Regions from separate parts of the Streptomyces sp. NPDC001514 genome, predicted to be linked through region 2. Evidence: riboswitches for the same ligand, from Rfam matches in the RefSeq annotation. Region 2 holds a riboswitch; each other region holds the start of a gene.
What was found. Region 2 has a riboswitch for cyclic di-AMP ahead of ACWCXB_RS17530 (NlpC/P60 family protein). Riboswitches for the same ligand answer to the same signal wherever they lie in the genome.

Region 1 (4,609 bases), on a different contig from region 2:
CGCGACGGCGCCCTGCCCGACATCATCGGCGAGCAGCTGCGCGAGGTCGTGGAGGAGGAGGTCCCGGCCCGCGCCCTGATGGCCGCCTACCGCCTGCCGCAGGACGGCACGCGCGAGTGCGACGCCGCCGACCTGGCGCTCACCGTCCTCGGCGGCGGCGAGTCGTCCCGGCTGCACAACCGCCTGGTGCGCCACGACCGCACGGCCGTCGCCGCGGGCTTCGGCCTGCTGCGGCTCGCCGGGGCGCCCTCGCTCGGCTGGCTGGACGTGAAGACGTCCGCCGGGGTCGAGGTGCCCGACATCGAGGCCGCCGTCGACGACGAGCTGGAGCGGTTCGCAGCCGAGGGCCCCACGCCCGAGGAGATGGAGCGCGCCCAGGCCCAGCTGGAGCGCGAGTGGCTGGACCGGCTCGGCACGGTCGCGGGCCGCGCCGACGAACTGTGCCGGTACGCCGTGCTGTTCGGCGACCCCCAGCTGGCGCTCAGCGCCGTCTCGCGGGTCCTCGACGTCACCGCCGAGGAGGTCAAGGCAGTCGCCCAGGCCCGGCTGCGCCCGGACAACCGGGCGGTGCTGGTGTACGAACCCGTCCAAGCGGCCGAGGCCACCGAGGACAACGACGACGCAGAGGGGGCGGACCAGTGACCGACGCTGCCGTGACCATGGACTTCCACCCGCAGCCGCAGGCAGGCGAGGCCAGGCCGTGGGCCTTCCCCGCCCCCGAGCGCGGCCTGCTCGACAACGGACTGACCGTCCTGCGCTGCCACCGTCCCGGCCAGCAGGTCGTGGCCGTGGAGATCTTCCTCACCGCCCCGCTGGACGCCGAGCCCGAGGGCCTCGACGGCGTCGCCACGATCATGGCGCGGGCGCTCTCCGAGGGCACCGACAAGCACACGGCGGAGGAGTTCGCCGCGGAGCTGGAGCGCTGCGGCGCCACCCTCGACTCGCACGCCGACCACCCCGGCGTCCGTGTCTCCCTGGAGGTGCCGGTCTCCCGCCTCCCCAAGGCGCTCGGCCTGCTCGCCGAGGCCCTGCGCGCGCCGCTCTTCGCCGACAGCGAGGTCGAGCGGCTCGTGCGGAACCGACTGGACGAGATCCCGCACGAGACCGCCAACCCGGCCCGCCGCGCCGCCAAGGAGCTCTCCAAGCAGCTCTTCCCGGCCTCCTCCCGGATGTCCCGCCCCCGCCAGGGCAGTGAGGAGACCGTCGAGCGCATCGACTCCGCGGCCGTACGGGCCTTCTACGAAGCCCACGTCCGGCCCGCAGCCGCTACCGCCGTGATCGTCGGCGACCTCACCGGAGTCGATCTGGACGCCGTGCTGGCCGACACCCTCGACGACTGGACCGGCGGCGCGGCCGAGAGCCGTCCCGTGCCGCCGATCACCGCCGACGACACGGGCCGCGTCGTCATCGTCGACCGCCCCGGCGCGGTCCAGACGCAGCTCCTCATCGGCCGCATCGGCCCGGACCGGCACGACCGGGTCTGGCCGGCCCAGGTCCTCGGCACGTACTGCCTGGGCGGCACCCTCACCTCCCGCCTGGACCGCGTCCTGCGCGAGGAGAAGGGGTACACGTACGGGGTGCGGGCCTTCGCCCAGGTCCTGCGCTCCTCCGCCGACGGCACGGGCGCGGCCACGCTCGCCATCAGCGGCTCCGTCGACACCCCGCACACCGGCCCGGCGCTGGACGACCTCTGGAAGGTGCTGCGCACCCTCGCCGCGGAGGGCCTCACCGACGCCGAGCGCGATGTCGCCGTACAGAACCTGGTGGGTGTGGCCCCGCTGAAGTTCGAGACCGCGGCGTCGGTCGCGGGCACGCTGGCCGACCAGGTCGAGCAGCACCTTCCGGACGACTACCAGGCCCAGCTGTACACGCGCCTGGCCGGGACCGGCACCGTCGAGGCCACGGCCGCGGTCGTCAACGCCTTCCCGGTGGACCGGCTCGTCACCGTCCTCGTCGGCGACGCGTCCGAGATCGAGGAGCCGGTCAAGGCTCTGGGAATCGGTGAAGTGACCGTTGTCACGGGCTGATTGACTGCCGGTCGGCTCCGGCGCACCCGGAGGGCCCCGTTGGCATCGTGCCAACGGGGCCCTTCCGTATGTCCGTTTTGTTGGAGAGGCTGCGTGTCTGACCTGTGGCATGCACAACAAATCTCCGTGTCCGTTTGGTGATTGAAAGATGTCCCGCTTAGCGTCTTCTGCGCTGTCCGTCGGTTGCACCAGCCGCATCCGCGGCATCGGACAGCCATCGCCGAGTCCCCGTCGGGCGCGAGCCTGGGGAGCCGGGGACCCACACGTCCCCTGGGGTGAATCGGACGCCTTCGCACCCGTGCGGAGGGGCCCGTAGGAGACCTTCCTGCTCCGAACCCGTCAGCTAACCCGGTAGGCGAGAAGGAAGGAAAGGATCAGCCACTTCATGGCGTTCACCCGTGCCACCGGGAAGCATCGTGGTCCGAGCCGTCTGACGCGCAAGCGCGCGGGTCTGGCCGGAGCCGCAGCCCTCGCCACCACCGGCGTCATCGGAACCCTCGCCTCCCCGGCGCTCGCCGCCGACACGGAAAGCCCCGCCCTCGAGGACACCGGCCTGAACCAGGCCATCGTCGCCGCCGACACCCTCGCCGAGCAGATCGACGCCCAGGCCGACGCCCAGCAGCGGGAGGCCGACCTGGCCGCGGCCCGCGCGAAGGCCGAGGCCGAGGCGAAGCGCAAGGCCGAAGCCCGCGTCAAGGCGGCCCGCGAGGCCCAGGAGCGCGCTGCCCGCGAGGCCGAGCGCAAGCGCCTGATGTCCTACACGCTCCCGGTCGCCGGCTCGTACATCAGCACGGGCTACCAGGCGGGCGGCTCGGTCTGGTCCTCCGGGAGCCACACCGGGGTCGACTTCCACGCCCCTTCCGGCACTTCGGTCGTCGCCGTCGGCATGGGCACGGTCGTGGAGGCCGGCTGGGGCGGCGCGTACGGCAACAACATCGTGATCAAGATGAAGGACGGCACGTACACCCAGTACGGCCATCTGTCGTCCATCGGCGTCTCGGTCGGCCAGACCGTCACCCCGGGCCAGCAGATCGGCCTGTCCGGGTCCACCGGCAACTCGATGGGCCCGCACCTCCACTTCGAGGCCCGCACGAGCCCCGACTACGGCTCGGACATCGACCCGGTCGCGTATCTGCGCGGCCACGGCGTCAGCGTCTGAGACCCGCCTCCCCGCGGTAGGGCCCCGGCCCGGTCATGGAGACCGGCCGGGGCTTTCGGTGTATTCCGGCCAAAAGATATCCATGGATTCCCGTAGGCCATCGGAAATTCCGGCCCACTGCAATAGAGTCACCGAACAGACATCGCTCGACTGGGTTTCGCGCGGATTAAAGACGGAGGTTCGGTATGCGCATTCCTGCGCGCTCGGTATGCACGGCCATCCGCGACGACATCGTCTCCGGTGTCTTCGAGCGCGGCAGCCGGCTCACCGAGGAGCAGCTGGCGCGCCGCTACGGCGTCTCACGCGTCCCGGTGCGCGAAGCGCTGCGCACCCTGGAGTCGGAGGGCTTCGTCGTCACCCGCAGACACGCCGGAGCGTGCGTCGCCGAGCCCACCGAGCAGGAGGCCGCCGACCTGCTGGAGATCCGGATGCTGCTGGAGCCACTGGGTGCCGCGCGCGCCGCGCAGCGGCGCACCGAGGCCCACCTCAAAGTGCTGCGCGGCCTGGTCAGACTCGGCCAGGAGCGGGCGCGCCGGGGTCAGGGCGAGGATCTGCGCTCGCTCGGCGGCTGGTTCCACGAGACCCTCGCGCAGGCCTCCGGCAGCCCCGGCCTCATCGCGCTGCTGACCCAGCTCCGGCACAAGATCGCCTGGATGTACGCCGTCGAGCAGCCCGCCCGGCCGGTGGAGTCCTGGGCCGAGCACGGCGCGATCGTGGACGCGGTGTCGCGCGGCGACGCGGAGCGGGCGCGGGCGCTCACCGCGATGCACGCCGAACGGATGACGGGGGCGCACCGGTTGCGTATCACGGCGCGCGGGGCAGTGAGGAGTTCGCAACATTCCGTAAACACGGCGAGTGCCCGCAATTAACAAAAGCGCCGTATACAAAGAGGGGCTATTTCAAACAGCAGAGCCGCAGACCGGTAATTCCCGGTTGCTGCGGCTCCGCCGTTTCCATTCATTTGTTCTTTGCCGGCCGGGATAAGGCTCACTCCCGCGAGCGGGCAGCCGGGGTCCGGACCGGGACCGGGCCGGGTCAGACGGTCTCGGGGAGCTCCTCGAGACCCTCGGCGACCAGCTTCGCCAGACGGTCGAGGGCGGCGTCGGCGCCGTCCGCGTCCGAAGCGAGCACGATCTCCTGTCCGCCCTCCGCACCCAGGCCGAGCACCGCGAGCATCGAGGCGGCGTTGACGGGGGTGCCGTCGGCCTTGGCGATCGTCACCGGGATGCCGGAGGCCGTGGCGGCACGGACGAAGATGGAAGCGGGGCGGGCGTGGAGGCCCTCGGCCCAGCCGACATTGACGCGGCGCTCAGCCATGGTGATGCCCTTCAAGTCCTAGCGGTTGTCTAGACCAGTCTCTCATGTGTCGTGCAGTGCTCGGAATCGGCCCTCGGCCGTGTCCGGGGCACTCGCGGGTGCCCTA
Region 2 (4,609 bases):
GCCGTCTACGAAGATCTGAATGTGCGGTGGCCGCCCATCGACCCGAGCCGGCGTGACTTCGCGCTCGGCCGCTTCGGTCTGCCGCTGCTCGCGGCCGTGTTCTTCGGGACAGGGTGGCAGTACGAGGGCACCGTGCGGGAGAACATCGAGAGCATCGCCCGTGGCGACCTTGGGTACGTCCCGGGCTCGTACGCGGCCGTGCTGCTGGAAGACGTGCAACGGCTGCTGGATTCCGCACTGTCCGACGACGCGGTCACGGCACTGTGGCGGGCAGCGTCGGGGCGGTGGAACAACACCGACGAGTTCGACGCCGTCGGCCGGACATGGCTCCGGCAGGTCGCCGAGGTGTGCAGAGAGCACCTGAAGAAAGTCGACCCCGTCTACACCTCCGTCGTCTCGCCCGCCAGGACGGAGTCGGCGAAGGCGGTGCTGGCGGAGGTCCGGCAGGTGGCCCCGAAGCTGACGGACAGGACTGCGAACACCGGCGCCGCGACGGTTCGGACCGCCGTGACGGCACTGGAGGAGGTGGTCACGTCCGTCGACCCCGACCTGGGCTTCCGCCTGCTCCTGCACATTCTCTGTACGTGCGAGATCACCGTCACCGAGGTCCAGCGCACCCGCTACAAGGCGATCGGTGAAGGGCTCGGCTACAGCAAGGACCACATCGACGAGCAGTTGCCCCCCGGCCCGTCGTGATCGGCTACGGCCGGTCCCGCAGCCCGCACCACCTGCCAAGGGTGCGGGTCGTGCCGGCGGCGCCGATCGCTGTTCTCCCGGAGAGTTGACTTCTCATCGCCCTGTCCAACCGGACGAGCGAAGGACAGAACGATGAGAAAAGGCCCACTCGAACGAGGCCCTACAGGCGTCCATGCGGTCTACGCGGGGCGGACGCTCCCGTAGATCGGCATGTAGTAGATCGACTCCTCGCGGACGTTCGTGCCCGGCTTGGGGGCGTGGATCATCATGCCGTCGCCGATGTAGATGCCGACGTGGCTGATGTCGTCGTAGAAGAAGACCAGGTCGCCGGGGAGGAGATCGCTCGTGGCGACGCGCTGGCCGACGTTGACCTGGTCCCAGGTGGTGCGGGGCAGGTCGACGCCGGCCGCCTTCCAGGCGGCCTGGGTGAGGCCGGAGCAGTCGTACGAGCTGGGGCCGGTCGCCCCCCATACGTAGGGCTTGCCGATCTGGGCGCGGGCGAAGGCGAGGACCTTCTCGGCCTTGGCGGCGTAGGTCCCGGCGGAGGTGTCGGTGCTCGTCCCGGTCCCTGTGCTGGTCCCCGTGTCCTGGTTCTGCGCCTCCTGCTGCGCGCGCTCTGCCGCCAGGCGCTCCGCCTCGGCCTTGGCCTCCGCCTCCGCCCTGGCCTTCGCCTCGGCCTGGCGGCGGGCCTCTTCCTCCCGCTGCCGCTCCAGCGCCTCGAGCCGCGCCTTCTCCTCGGCGGTCAGCTGCGACAGCAGCGTCCGTGCCTCGGCGAGCTTCTTCTGCACCTGCTCCTTGCTGGTGCGCAGCGACTGCTGGGAAGTGGTCAGCGTCTCCAGGCTCTCGGTCGCCTTGGCGCGCTGCTTCGCGGCCTCCGCCTGCTGTGCCTCGAAGTCGGCGACGGCACCGCGCTGCTCGTCGGAGAGCCGGTCCATCAGATGGGTCTGGTCGAAGTACGCCTGTGGGCTGTCGGCGAAGAGCAACGCGGCGGTCGGCGTGACCGCACCGGTCCGGTACTGCGCGGCCGCGTACGAACCGAGCGTGCGGCGGGCCTCGTTCAGCGACTCCGTGCGCTTGGCGACATCGTCGAGGATCGTGTCCACCTCGCGGCGCTGCTGCGCGGTCTCCTCTTTCGCCCGGTTGTACTGCTGGGTCGCGGTGCCCGCCTGCCGGTAGAGGTCGTCGACCTTCTTCTGGACCTCTTCGATGCTGGGTCTCGGGTCGGCCTGGGCACTCTGGGTGGAGAGGAGGGTGACGCCCGCGAGGGCGGCCGTCGTGAACCCGACGGCGGGGGACTTCGTACGCGGATACGTACGCTGGCGCGTCTTGCGATGCGACGCCAAGGCCGGCATCTCCTTCCGTGGACCGCCTACCGGGTTAGCTGTCGGGTTCGGACGGAACGGAAGGCTGTCCTACGGGCCGAGTTGAGCACGGTCCGATTCACCCCGGTTGTGCATGATGGGTCCCCGGTTCCGAACTCCCTTGCGGGAAGGTCGGATTCGGCGTGGGCGGCCCGATCGGCGTCGGTCGCCGTTGAGGGAACGGGCTGCCTGGGCGAGCACGCTAGCCAAACTGTGGTGCCGCTGTGAAGGTCGATGTTCGATATGCCCGATACATTTTCGTGACCTTGGCGTGTCGCCGTCGTGCCGCATTCGTACCGTAAGTGCCCGATTACGGAACGTGTTGGATCCGGTTGTGGTGAAGGCGGCGGCGGGCTGTCGGTGGGGCGGCCTAGACTCGTAGAGCGATGAGCAGCCTCTTTGACGACAGCTTCCTGGCGGACCTCCAGCGCACCTCGGCCTCGGAGGAGCCCCCGCCGCCCGAGCACGACGAGCACGCGCCCCACGAGGAGGTCCCGCACGACCTCTTCGAGGGGAAGTTCGACGTGCCCCCGGCCAGGGACGCGTACTACAGGGACGGTGCGCCGCGCCCCGCCGTGGACCCGGCCGCGCTGCTCGAGGGGCTGAACGAGCAGCAGCGTGCCGCCGTCGTGCACACGGGCTCACCCCTGCTCATCGTGGCCGGTGCCGGCTCCGGCAAGACGCGGGTGCTGACCCACCGGATCGCCCATCTGCTGGCGACCCGGCATGTGCACCCCGGCCAGATACTGGCGATCACGTTCACGAACAAGGCCGCGGGCGAGATGAAGGAGCGCGTCGAGCACCTCGTCGGCCCGCGCGCCAACGCGATGTGGGTCTCCACCTTCCACAGCGCCTGCGTCCGCATCCTGCGCCGGGAGAGCAAGAAGCTCGGCTTCACGTCGTCGTTCTCGATCTACGACGCGGCCGACTCGAAGCGGCTCATGGCGCTGGTCTGCCGTGACCTGGACCTCGACCCGAAGAAGTTCCCTCCGAAGTCCTTCAGCGCCAAGATCTCGAATCTGAAGAACGAGCTGATCGACGAGGAGACCTTCGCCGACCAGGCCGCCGACGGCTTCGAGAAGACGCTGGCCGAGGCCTACCGGATGTACCAGGCCCGGCTGCGCGAGGCCAACGCGCTGGACTTCGACGACATCATCATGACCACCGTCCACCTGCTCCAGGCGTTCCCGGACGTCGCCGAGCACTACCGTCGACGGTTCCGCCATGTCCTGGTCGACGAGTACCAGGACACCAATCACGCCCAGTACACGCTGGTGCGTGAGCTGGTCGGCACGGGGTACGAGGACCTGGACCCTGCCGAGCTGTGCGTCGTGGGCGACGCCGACCAGTCGATCTACGCCTTCCGCGGCGCCACGATCCGTAACATCCTCCAGTTCGAGGAGGACTACCCGGACGCGACGACGATCCTGCTGGAGCAGAACTACCGCTCGACGCAGACGATCCTCTCCGCCGCCAACGCCGTCATCGAGCGCAACGAGAGCCGCCGCCCCAAGAACCTGTGGACGAACGCGGGCGCGGGAGCCCAGATCACCGGCTATGTCGCGGACACCGAGCACGACGAGGCGCAGTTCGTCGCCGACGAGATCGACCGGCTGACGGACGCGGGCGAGGCCAAGGCCGGCGATGTCGCGGTCTTCTACCGGACGAACGCCCAGTCCCGTGTCTTCGAAGAGATCTTCATCCGCGTCGGCCTGCCCTACAAGGTCGTCGGCGGAGTGCGCTTCTACGAGCGCAAGGAGGTCCGCGATGTGCTCGCGTATCTGCGCGTCCTCGCCAACCCCGAGGACAACGTCCCGCTGCGCCGCATCCTCAATGTCCCGAAGCGCGGCATCGGTGAGCGCGCGGAGGCGATGATCGACGCGCTGGCGCTGCGGGAGAAGATCACCTTCCCGCAGGCGCTGCGGCGCGTGGACGAGGCGTACGGCATGGCGGCCCGGTCGGCCAATGCCGTGAAGCGGTTCAACACGCTGATGGAGGAGCTCCGCACGATCGTCGAATCGGGCGCTGGACCGGCGACGGTCCTGGAAGCCGTGCTCGAACGGACGGGGTATCTCGCCGAGTTGCAGGCCTCGACGGACCCGCAGGACGAGACGCGTATCGAGAACCTCCAGGAGCTGGCCGCGGTCGCGCTCGAGTTCGAGCAGGAGCGCGGTGCCGAGGAGGGCTCGGGCACGCTCGCCGAGTTCCTCGAGCAGGTCGCGCTCGTCGCCGACTCCGACCAGATCCCCGACGAGGACGAAGAGGGCACCGGCGTCATCACGCTGATGACGCTGCACACGGCGAAGGGCCTGGAGTTCCCGGTCGTGTTCCTCACGGGCATGGAGGACGGCGTTTTCCCGCACATGCGGGCACTGGGGCAGACCAAGGAGCTGGAGGAGGAGCGCCGCCTCGCCTACGTGGGCATCACGCGCGCCCGCGAGCGGCTCTACCTGACGCGGTCGTCGATGCGGAGCGCGTGGGGCCAGCCCGCGTACAACCCGCCGTCGCGGTTCCTGGAGGAGATCCCGGACGCGCACATGCAGTGGAAGCGG
Region 3 (4,609 bases), on a different contig from region 2:
GGACAATCAGCACCTCGGGTACGGGCACGGCATCCACTACTGCCTCGGTGCGCCGCTCGCGCGCCTGGAGGGGCAGACCGCACTCGCGGCGCTGCTGACCCGTCTGCCCGACTTGCAACTTGCGGTGGATCCGTCTGAATTGCGGTGGCGTGGGGGGCTCATCATGCGCGGATTGCGCACTCTGCCCGTTACGTTCACCTCCGAATCCAACTGACGGTCCGTCAAATCTGTGACTTTCACGTGATCTCCGCTGCATCGACTTGTGACTGACGTTCGAATGCGGCTACGTTCACGGTCAACTCGGGACTCCTCGGTCCCCTGGGGGCTCACCCGTCCCCTGCAGTCACACGGAAGGCCAACCGCATGCTCTCCGGGAACGGTCGACACCGCCGCCCCCGCCAGGCTCCCGCCCTCGTCGTCGCAGCAGGCGTGACCGGATCCGCCATCGCCATCCCGCTGCTCGGCGCGGGTTCCGCTTCCGCCGCCGACGCCGCCACCTGGGACCGCGTCGCGGACTGCGAGAGCGGCGGCATGTGGAGTGCCGACCTCGGCAACGGCTACTACGGCGGACTGCAGTTCTCCCAGGACGCCTGGGAGCAGTACGGCGGTACGGCGTACGCGCCGCGCGCCGACCTCGCCAGCCGCTCGCAGCAGATCGCGGTCGCCGAGAAGGTCCTCGCCGCGCAGGGTCCGACGGCGTGGCCGAGCTGCGCCGTGATCACCGGCCTCGCGGCCGGCGGGGGCAAGGCCGACCCGGGTGTGACGCCCGGCACCGCCAAGAGCGACACGACCGGCTCGCAGGACGACGAGGTGGACCCGCCGTCGTTCGGCGACGGGGCCGACGCCGTGACGTCGCCCTCGGCCTCGCCCGCGCCCGCGCAGTCCCAGGGCGCCTCCGGGCAGGACTCGGGCAAGACGTCCGCCGAGCCGTCCGCCACCCCCGAGTCGACCGCCCCCACCCAGGATGTGGCCAACGGCGACGGGGCCGACGCCGGTGTCGAGGACGGCTCCGGCAAGCACCGCGGCGCCCCCGCCACCAATGAGGATGAGGCGGGCAATTCGGTCAATGAGCGTGAATCTGGTCGTCATGCCTCACGAGATGACGCATCGGCACGAGACGGTGCTGCTGCGGCAGATGAGTACACCGTCCGCCCCGGCGACAACCTGTGGGCGATAGCGGACGCGAACGAGGTGCCGGGCGGCTGGCCCGCGCTGTACGAGGCGAACCAGGAGACCGTCGGCTCCGACCCCGACCTCATCCTCCCTGGCCAGAGCCTCGACCTGGGCCTCGATCAGGGCCTGGAGAAGGAGCAGTTGGAGAAGTAGTGAGGTAGCGCGCCGGAAGCGCTTCGAGTGCTTATGTCCACTTCTGTGCAAGTGAGATATGGGTCTCTTCCCGTCAACTGACGCGTTGCGCCTGCCAAGTCCGGTCATCCCGCCTCTCACCTGCGAAAACGGACATCTGTCCGCGGCGGTTAAGGGTGATTTCTCCCCGATGTTCGTCTTTGAACATCGGGGAGAAGTGCGTTTACGGTCTGAACCGTTCGCCATCGCGGGCCCCGTCGACCGTCACGCCGAATCCTGCCGTCGGTCGAAGGGAACAGTCGTCGCGTCAAGCGCCGTAGGCAGGAGCGGGGGACCCAAGGTAAGTGCCGCGTCCGCCCGATGAGGGACGGTCACGGCTTGGGGTGAAGCCGCGCGCAGGTCGCGCGGCCGGGCAACTCACTTGGCCCGAACCCGACAGCTCACCTCGTAGGCGTCGGTGAGGGGAAAACTCCATGCTGCTTTCCGGCAAGGGCAAGCACCGTCGCCCGTCCAAAGCCACCCGTCTCGTCGCGCTCGCCGGTGTCACCGGTGCCGTGATCGCCGCGCCGCTCGTGGCGGCCGGCACGGCGTCCGCCGCCACCGCCTCCGAGTGGGACGCGGTCGCCCAGTGCGAGTCCGGCGGCAACTGGTCCATCAATACGGGCAACGGCTTCTACGGCGGTCTGCAGTTCACGGCCTCCACCTGGGCCGCGTACGGCGGCACGGCGTACGCCGCCACCGCCGACCAGGCCTCGAAGGCCCAGCAGATCACGATCGCCGAGAAGGTCCTGGCCGGCCAGGGCAAGGGCGCGTGGCCGCACTGCGGCGTGGGCCTGTCCAACGCCGCGTACACCGGTGGCGCCGCCGAGGCCGCCCCGAAGCCCGCCGCGCCCAAGGCCGAGACCCCCGCCCCGGCCCCGAAGCGCGCCGAGGTCCCGACGACCCGCTCCGCCCGCCCGGCCGCCCCGGTCAAGAAGGGCGACGGTGAGTACACGGTCAAGGCCGGCGACACGCTCAGCAAGATCGCCGAGGCCGAGAAGGTCAAGGGCGGCTGGAAGAAGCTGTTCGACCTGAACAAGGACGTCATCGACGACGCGGACGTCATCAACCCGGGCCAGAAGCTCCACCTGAGCTGACGACCCGACTCCGGGACCGATCCCGGGACCGGGGCTCCCCGACCCGGCCCCCGGGACTTCCGTAGTCGCACCCAGGGGCTCCCGTAGCCCGGTGGACCCGGCGGACCACCGAGCTCCCGCAGTCCGGTGGACCCGGCGGACCACCGGCCGCACGCATCCCCGTCCCCCCCCGGCCCCCCGGCCCGGCGCACCCTTCCCCCGTATGCGCCGGGCCGGGGTTTCTGTCTGTTCCGTACCCTTTTTCGTCCCACGAGGCGGGCACCGGCTGGCCGATGCCCCCGGGCCGGATAGGCTCATGTCGCAAGGCCGAAGCGACCCTGCACTGCATGCGTCACATCTAGCGTCACATCCCAGAAGGAGATGCTCGTGCCGTCCATCGACGTCGTCGTAGCCCGGGAAATCCTGGACTCCCGAGGCAACCCCACGGTCGAGGTCGAGGTCGGCCTCGACGATGGCAGCACCGGCCGTGCTGCCGTGCCCTCCGGCGCCTCCACCGGTGCGTTCGAGGCCATTGAGCTCCGTGACGGAGACCAGAACCGCTACATGGGCAAGGGCGTGGAGAAGGCCGTCCTCGCCGTCATCGAGCAGATCGGCCCCGAGCTCGTCGGCTACGACGCCACCGAGCAGCGCCTGATCGACCAGGCGATGTTCGACCTCGACGCCACCGACAACAAGGGGTCCCTCGGCGCCAACGCCATCCTCGGCGTCTCCCTGGCCGTCGCCCACGCCGCCTCCGAGGCCTCGGACCTCCCCCTCTTCCGCTACCTGGGCGGCCCGAACGCGCACCTCCTGCCGGTGCCGATGATGAACATCCTGAACGGCGGCTCGCACGCCGACTCCAACGTGGACATCCAGGAGTTCATGATCGCCCCGATCGGTGCGGAGTCCTTCTCCGAGGCACTGCGCTGGGGCACCGAGGTCTACCACACCCTCAAGAAGGTCCTGAAGGAGCGCGGCCTCTCCACGGGTCTCGGCGACGAGGGCGGCTTCGCCCCGAACCTGAACTCCAACCGCGACGCCCTCGACCTCATCCTCGAGGCCATCAAGCAGGCCGGTTACGCGCCCGGCAAGGACATCGCCCTCGCGCTCGACGTCGCCGCCTCCGAGTTCTACAAGGACGGCAAGTACCTCTTCGAGGGCAAGGAGCGCTCGGCCGCCGAGATGACCGAGTACTACGAGGAGCTCGTCTCCGCGTACCCGCTCGTCTCCATCGAGGACCCGCTGTTCGAGGACGACTGGGCCGGCTGGAAGGTCATCACCGACAAGCTCGGCGCCAAGGTGCAGCTGGTCGGCGACGACTTGTTCGTCACCAACCCGGAGCGCCTCGCCCGCGGCATCGAGGACGGCGCCGCGAACGCGCTGCTGGTCAAGGTCAACCAGATCGGTTCGCTGACCGAGACCCTGGACGCCGTCGAGCTGGCCCAGCGCAACGGCTTCAAGTGCATGATGTCCCACCGCTCCGGCGAGACCGAGGACGTCACCATCGCCGACCTGGCCGTCGCCACCAACTGCGGCCAGATCAAGACCGGCGCCCCGGCCCGCTCCGAGCGCGTCGCCAAGTACAACCAGCTGCTGCGCATCGAGGAGATCCTCGACGACGCCGCGGTGTACGCGGGCCGCTCGGCGTTCCCGCGGTTCAAGGGCTGACACCCCCGCTTCCGTACGTCCCCGCACCCGGTCCCGTACCGTGTGCGGGGACGTACGTACGTAAAGGGGAGGCGCGCACATGGCCCGGGACCGGTTCTCCACCGCGACCCGACTGCGGCTGCTCGGCGAGCAGACCGCCGCCCGCGTCTACCGCTCGCAGAACCGCCGCCAGGCCCGCCGCTCCCGGCTCACCGGCCGGGCGGCCTTCCTCGCCCTGGTGGTCTGCTCGCTGATCGTCGCGCTCGCGTACCCGATGCGGCAGTACGTGTCGCAGCGGAACGACATCGCCGAGCAGGAGCGGCTGGCCGACGCGGCCCGCGAACGTGTGGAGCGGCTGCGCGACGAGAAGGCGCGGCTCCAGGACGACGCGTACATCAAGCGCCTGGCGCGCGAGCATCTGCACATGGTCCTGCCGGGCGAGACCGCCTACACCGTGATCGACCCGCGGGCCGGTGAGCAGCCCCGCTCCGAGGAGGGCGGCACCGACCGGCCCTGGTACTCGAACGTGTGGGACGGCGTCG
Region 4 (4,609 bases), on a different contig from region 2:
CCGTGGGGCGAGGGCCTGGTCCGCTCCTGGTACCGGCGCACCCTGGCCGGCCTGTCGCAGCTTCCGCACATCCGCAGGGTTGCCATCCAGACCAATCTGAGCTGCCGCACCGACTGGCTCGCGGACGCCGACACGGACACTCTGGCGCTGTGGTGCACGTATCACCCGGGCCAGACGCCGTACGACCGCTTCCTCGGCAAATGCGGTGAACTGACCGACCGGGGTGTCCGGTTCAGTGTCGGGATCGTCGGCTTCGAGGAGCATCTGGAGCACGCCCGCCGGCTGCGGGCGGACCTTCCGCCGCATGTCTATCTGTGGGTCAACGCGGCTGAGGGGCGCACGTACACCGAGGGTGAGGCCGCCCGCTGGACGGCCCTCGACCCCCTCTTCCCGTACAGCCGCCATCCGCACCGCTCGGCCGGGCTGCCGTGCCGCACGGGCGAGTCGGTGATCTCGGTGGACGGGGACGGGACGGTACGACGCTGCCACTTCGTCCGGGCCGAGCTCGGCAATCTCTACGACGGCTCGTACCGGACGGCGCTGCGGCCCCGGCCGTGTCCGGTCGCTGTCTGCGACTGCCACATCGGGTACGTCCATCTGGAGTCGCTGCCGCTGTACGACGTGTTCGCCGGCGGGGTCCTGGAGCGGATCCCCGCCGCCGCGAACGGGAGGGGTCAGAGCGGGAGCAGATCAGGACGCTTCGGCTCCACGTGATCGCCGGAGGACTCGCCCCGCAGCCGCCGGCCGATCCACGGTACGAGGTACTCGCGCGCCCAGTGGATGTCGTCGCGCCGGACCTCGAGCGTGCCGCGCGGCGGCAGTGGGGGCCACGGCTGGTCCGGGTCGGCCGGCACGTCGATGCCGAGGACCTGGGCGGCGCGGAGTGCGACGCGCGTGTGGCCCTCGGGCGACAGGTGCAGCCGGTCGTCGTCCCAGGCGCGCCTGTCCTGGACCGACTTGAGCGACCAGAGGTCGAGGACCGGGCAGTCGTAGCGGTCGGCGATGGCGCGGACGTGCGCGGTGTACGTGGCGATCTTGCCGCGCAGATGGCGGAGCACGGGCACGCCGCGGGTGTCGAAGCCGGTGGTCACCATGACGGTGCCGACGGCGTCGGTGAGGTCGGCGACGGCTCGTTCGAAGCGCTCGGCGACGTCGTCGGGGTCGGTGCCGGGGCGGATGATGTCGTTGCCGCCCGCGCAGAACGTCACGAGGTCGGGGGCGAGTTCCTTCGCGCGCGGGACCTGTTCCGCCACGATCTGATCGAGCAGGCGGCCGCGTACGGCGAGATTGGCGTAGCGGAACGTGTGCTCCGGTACGCGGTCGTCGAGCAGGACCGCGAGGCGATCCGCCCAGCCCACGAACTGACCCTCGGGTCCGGGGTCCCCGACGCCCTCGGTGAAGCTGTCACCGATCGCCGCGAACGACCCGAATGCGCCATTTGTTCTTGATCTCGAATCGTCTGCCACGTCGAGACATCATTCACGGCGGGAAGTGACCTACGCCACCGTAGGGAGGGGTTGACGGGGCGTGAGATAGACCACCTGGTCAGTTTCCCGCCCAGCGGGAATACGGCGACACAAAGTCGTCCGCCGCCCCCCTTGGTCAGGTCGGGGGGCGGCGGACGCTACTGACGTTACGTCAGGTTCAGAGGGCGACGCCGTGCTGGCGGAGGTACGCCAGGGGGTCGATGTCCGAGCCGTAGTTCGGAGTGGTGCGGATCTCGAAGTGCAGGTGCGGCCCGGTGGAGTTGCCGGTGGAGCCGGAGAGGCCGATCTGCTCCCCGCCGCGGACGCTCTGGCCGGACGAGACCGAGAGGGAGGAGAGGTGGGCGTACTGCGAGTACGTGCCGTCGCTGTGCTGGATGACGACCTGATTGCCGTACGCGCCGGCCCAGCCGGCCGAGACGACGGTGCCGGGGCCGACGGACTTGACGGAGGTGCCGGTGGCGGCGGCGAAGTCGAGTCCGGTGTGGTAGCCGCTGGCCCACATGGCTCCGGCGGTGCGGTAGGCGGTGGTGATGGTCGAGTTGACCGGGGCGAAGTAACCGGAGAAGTTGCTCTGCGGGGCGGGGGCCGCGGCAGCGGCACCCGCGGGAGCCTGGGCGGTGCCCGAACCGGACTCGGCGCGCGCCTGCACGCGCTCGGCCTTCACGGGAGCCTCGGCCTTCGCCTTGACCTTGGCAGGAGCCTCGGCCTTCGCGGGGGCCTTAGTCTTGACCTTGGCAGGAGCCTCGGCCCGCACCTTCGTCTTCGCCTTGGCCGGGGCCTCGGCAGGGGCCTTCCCCTGGACCTTGGCGCCGAGCGCGAGCTTGAGACCCGGGTGGATCAGCGACGGGTTCTCACCGACGGCCTCGCGGTTGTCCGCGTACAGCTTCTTCCAGCCGCCGACGACATCCTGCTCCGCGGCGATCTTCGACAGGTAGTCGCCCGCCACGACGGTGTAGGTCGTGGCGGCCTTACCCGTCTTCGGCGCCTCGGGGGCGGCGGCCTTCTGGGCGACGGCGGCGACATGCTCAGGGGTCACGGTGGGCGCGGACGTGTCCGCTGCGTGCGCACCTGCGGCACCGATGAGCGGGAGCGCGATGGCGGCACCACCCGTGCCCGCGGCGACGAATCCGCGCGTGATCGGGTTGGTCCTCGGACGGCGATGCTTGCCCTTGGGCATGGCGAATTCCTCTCCGGCGCCTACGAGGTGAGCTGTCGGGTTCGGACTGGAGATGCCCGGTCGCGCTTTCACGCGACTTGACCCCTAGCCGTCCGGAACTCCGGAGCGGCGATCTACCTGGGTCCCCCGCTCCTGCCACGCGTGGGGTGGGTGCTTATTCCGGTCGGCGGCAGGATTAGGCGGTCCGACCGGATTGCGGCGACCGTAAGCGAGCAAATCGACGGGAACAAGCCTCCCCAATGACCCGGCATTCACCCAGGCCATATCAACAGGGATTTCCCGGTCACCCTCCGTCGATTACGGACCTCTGATTTCCTTACGGGCAACGGAGATTGATGAGGGGACACGGCAACAGACCGTCACGAATATGATCCCGCTCACGCAACGAGGCCTATCTCCTTTGCAACTGGTGCGTGTTCCACTAAAGCGTCCAATACGGACAGAAGCCTCATTAGGTGCGTTTATCGGCTAGATCTGGCTCAGCAGACGGAAAGGTCAGATCCGGCTGGTCCGGCGCCTCAGCCGCAGCACCACCGCGTCGAGATCACCACGCAGCCCCGTGTCCATTCCGTGATGCAGCAGCACCGCACCCCGGTACACGGTCTCCGTGTCCAGGCACTCGTACGCCGCCGCCGGATCGAGCCCGCGCAGCCTGAGCGCCGGCGGCCGCTCCCCGTAGTGCTGTGCCTGCAGCCACGCCAGGACGACGACCTCGTCGCCGCGTACGTACTGCACGGCGCTCAGCCCGCCCCCGGGCGGCCGCAGCCGGTAGAGCTCGCCGTGCTGCACGACCGGCCTGATCCTCTTATAGAGATCCACCCAGCCGCGGGCCTCGGCCAGCTCGTCCTCGCTCCATCGCGTCAGGTCACCCCCGACGCCCAGCACCCCGGCCATCGCACTGACGAAGCGGAAGCGCAGGGAACTGACCCGGCCATTGAGCTGCACATTCGGGCTGTCCGTCACCCAGGCTGCCATCACCCGGGCCGGATGCACCTGCCCGAAGCCGTGCTGGATGGCCAGCCGGTCCAGCGGATCGGTGTTGTCGGAAGTCCACACCTGATCCGTACGGGAGAGGATCCCCAGATCGATCCGGCCGCCACCGCCGGAGCAGGACTCGAAGGCGACGGTCGGGTGCGCCGCCCGCAGCCGGTCCAGCAGGGCGTAGAGCGCGTGCACGTGCTCGATCCAGAGTTTCTGGGGGTACGGCTCGCCCGGCCAGCCGGAATCCGTGAAGCAGCGGTTGAAGTCCCACTTCACATAGTCGACGGGGGCCGAGGACAGCAGCCCGTCCAGCTGCTCCCAGAGGTACTCCAGGACATCCGCGCGGGCGAGGTTCAGCACCAGCTGGTTGCGGAACTCGGTCCGGGCCCGGCCCGGATGGTGCTGGACCCAGTCCGGGTGGGCGCGGTAGAGATCACTGTCCGGGTTGACCATCTCCGGCTCGACCCAGATCCCGAACTGCATGCCCAGCGCGTGCACTTCGTCGGCGAGCGGCTTCAGCCCCTGCGGGAAGCGGTCCGGATTCGGCGTCCAGTCGCCGAGCCCCGCCCGGTCGCTCGTGCGCTGCCGGAACCAGGCGTCGTCCACGACGAAGAGCTCGACCCCGATCCCGGCGGCCCGGCGCGCCAGGGCCCGCTGCTGGTCCTCCGAGATGTCGAAGCCGGTGGCCTCCCAGGAGTTGTAGAGGACCGGCCGGGAGGCCCGCGCGTCCGGAATCACGTGCGCCAGCTGCCAGGCGTGCCAGGCCCGGCTGGCCCCGCCGAAGCCCTTGTCGGTCCACAGCCCGGAGAAGACGGGTGTGGTGTACGCCTCACCGGGCGCGAGGAGCAGCAGCCCGGAGTCGTCGTATCCGGCGCCGCCGCTGATCTGCACCTGGCCGTCGGGCAGGTGCTGTACGGCGATCCGCCATGATCCCGACCAGCCGAGCGCGCAGCCGTACACCTCG

Region 1: another riboswitch for cyclic di-AMP. It lies ahead of ACWCXB_RS22585 (M23 family metallopeptidase); the one in region 2 lies ahead of ACWCXB_RS17530 (NlpC/P60 family protein).
Region 3: another riboswitch for cyclic di-AMP. It lies ahead of ACWCXB_RS19420 (transglycosylase family protein); the one in region 2 lies ahead of ACWCXB_RS17530 (NlpC/P60 family protein).
Region 4: another riboswitch for cyclic di-AMP. It lies ahead of ACWCXB_RS08265 (M23 family metallopeptidase); the one in region 2 lies ahead of ACWCXB_RS17530 (NlpC/P60 family protein).

Annotation. Positions count from the first base shown of each region.
Region 1 covers NZ_JBSFHO010000021.1:122,298-126,906, forward strand. The annotation lists gene ACWCXB_RS22575 (M16 family metallopeptidase) at 1-642, shown strand, start outside; gene ACWCXB_RS22580 (M16 family metallopeptidase) at 660-2,027, shown strand; cyclic di-AMP (ydaO/yuaA leader) riboswitch at 2,236-2,399, shown strand; gene ACWCXB_RS22585 (M23 family metallopeptidase) at 2,413-3,186, shown strand; gene ACWCXB_RS22590 (GntR family transcriptional regulator) at 3,372-4,055, shown strand; gene ACWCXB_RS22595 (HPr family phosphocarrier protein) at 4,222-4,503, opposite strand.
Region 2 covers NZ_JBSFHO010000015.1:5,874-10,482, reverse strand. The annotation lists gene ACWCXB_RS17535 (hypothetical protein) at 1-696, shown strand, start outside; gene ACWCXB_RS17530 (NlpC/P60 family protein) at 876-2,048, opposite strand; cyclic di-AMP (ydaO/yuaA leader) riboswitch at 2,047-2,211, opposite strand; gene pcrA (DNA helicase PcrA) at 2,444-4,609, shown strand, end outside.
Region 3 covers NZ_JBSFHO010000017.1:43,367-47,975, forward strand. The annotation lists gene ACWCXB_RS19410 (cytochrome P450 family protein) at 1-214, shown strand, start outside; gene ACWCXB_RS19415 (transglycosylase family protein) at 364-1,326, shown strand; cyclic di-AMP (ydaO/yuaA leader) riboswitch at 1,608-1,774, shown strand; gene ACWCXB_RS19420 (transglycosylase family protein) at 1,779-2,441, shown strand; gene eno (phosphopyruvate hydratase) at 2,802-4,088, shown strand; gene ACWCXB_RS19430 (FtsB family cell division protein) at 4,168-4,609, shown strand, end outside.
Region 4 covers NZ_JBSFHO010000005.1:112,298-116,906, forward strand. The annotation lists gene ACWCXB_RS08255 (STM4011 family radical SAM protein) at 1-714, shown strand, start outside; gene ACWCXB_RS08260 (SGNH/GDSL hydrolase family protein) at 675-1,466, opposite strand; gene ACWCXB_RS08265 (M23 family metallopeptidase) at 1,645-2,664, opposite strand; cyclic di-AMP (ydaO/yuaA leader) riboswitch at 2,667-2,827, opposite strand; gene ACWCXB_RS08270 (alpha-galactosidase) at 3,160-4,609, opposite strand, start outside.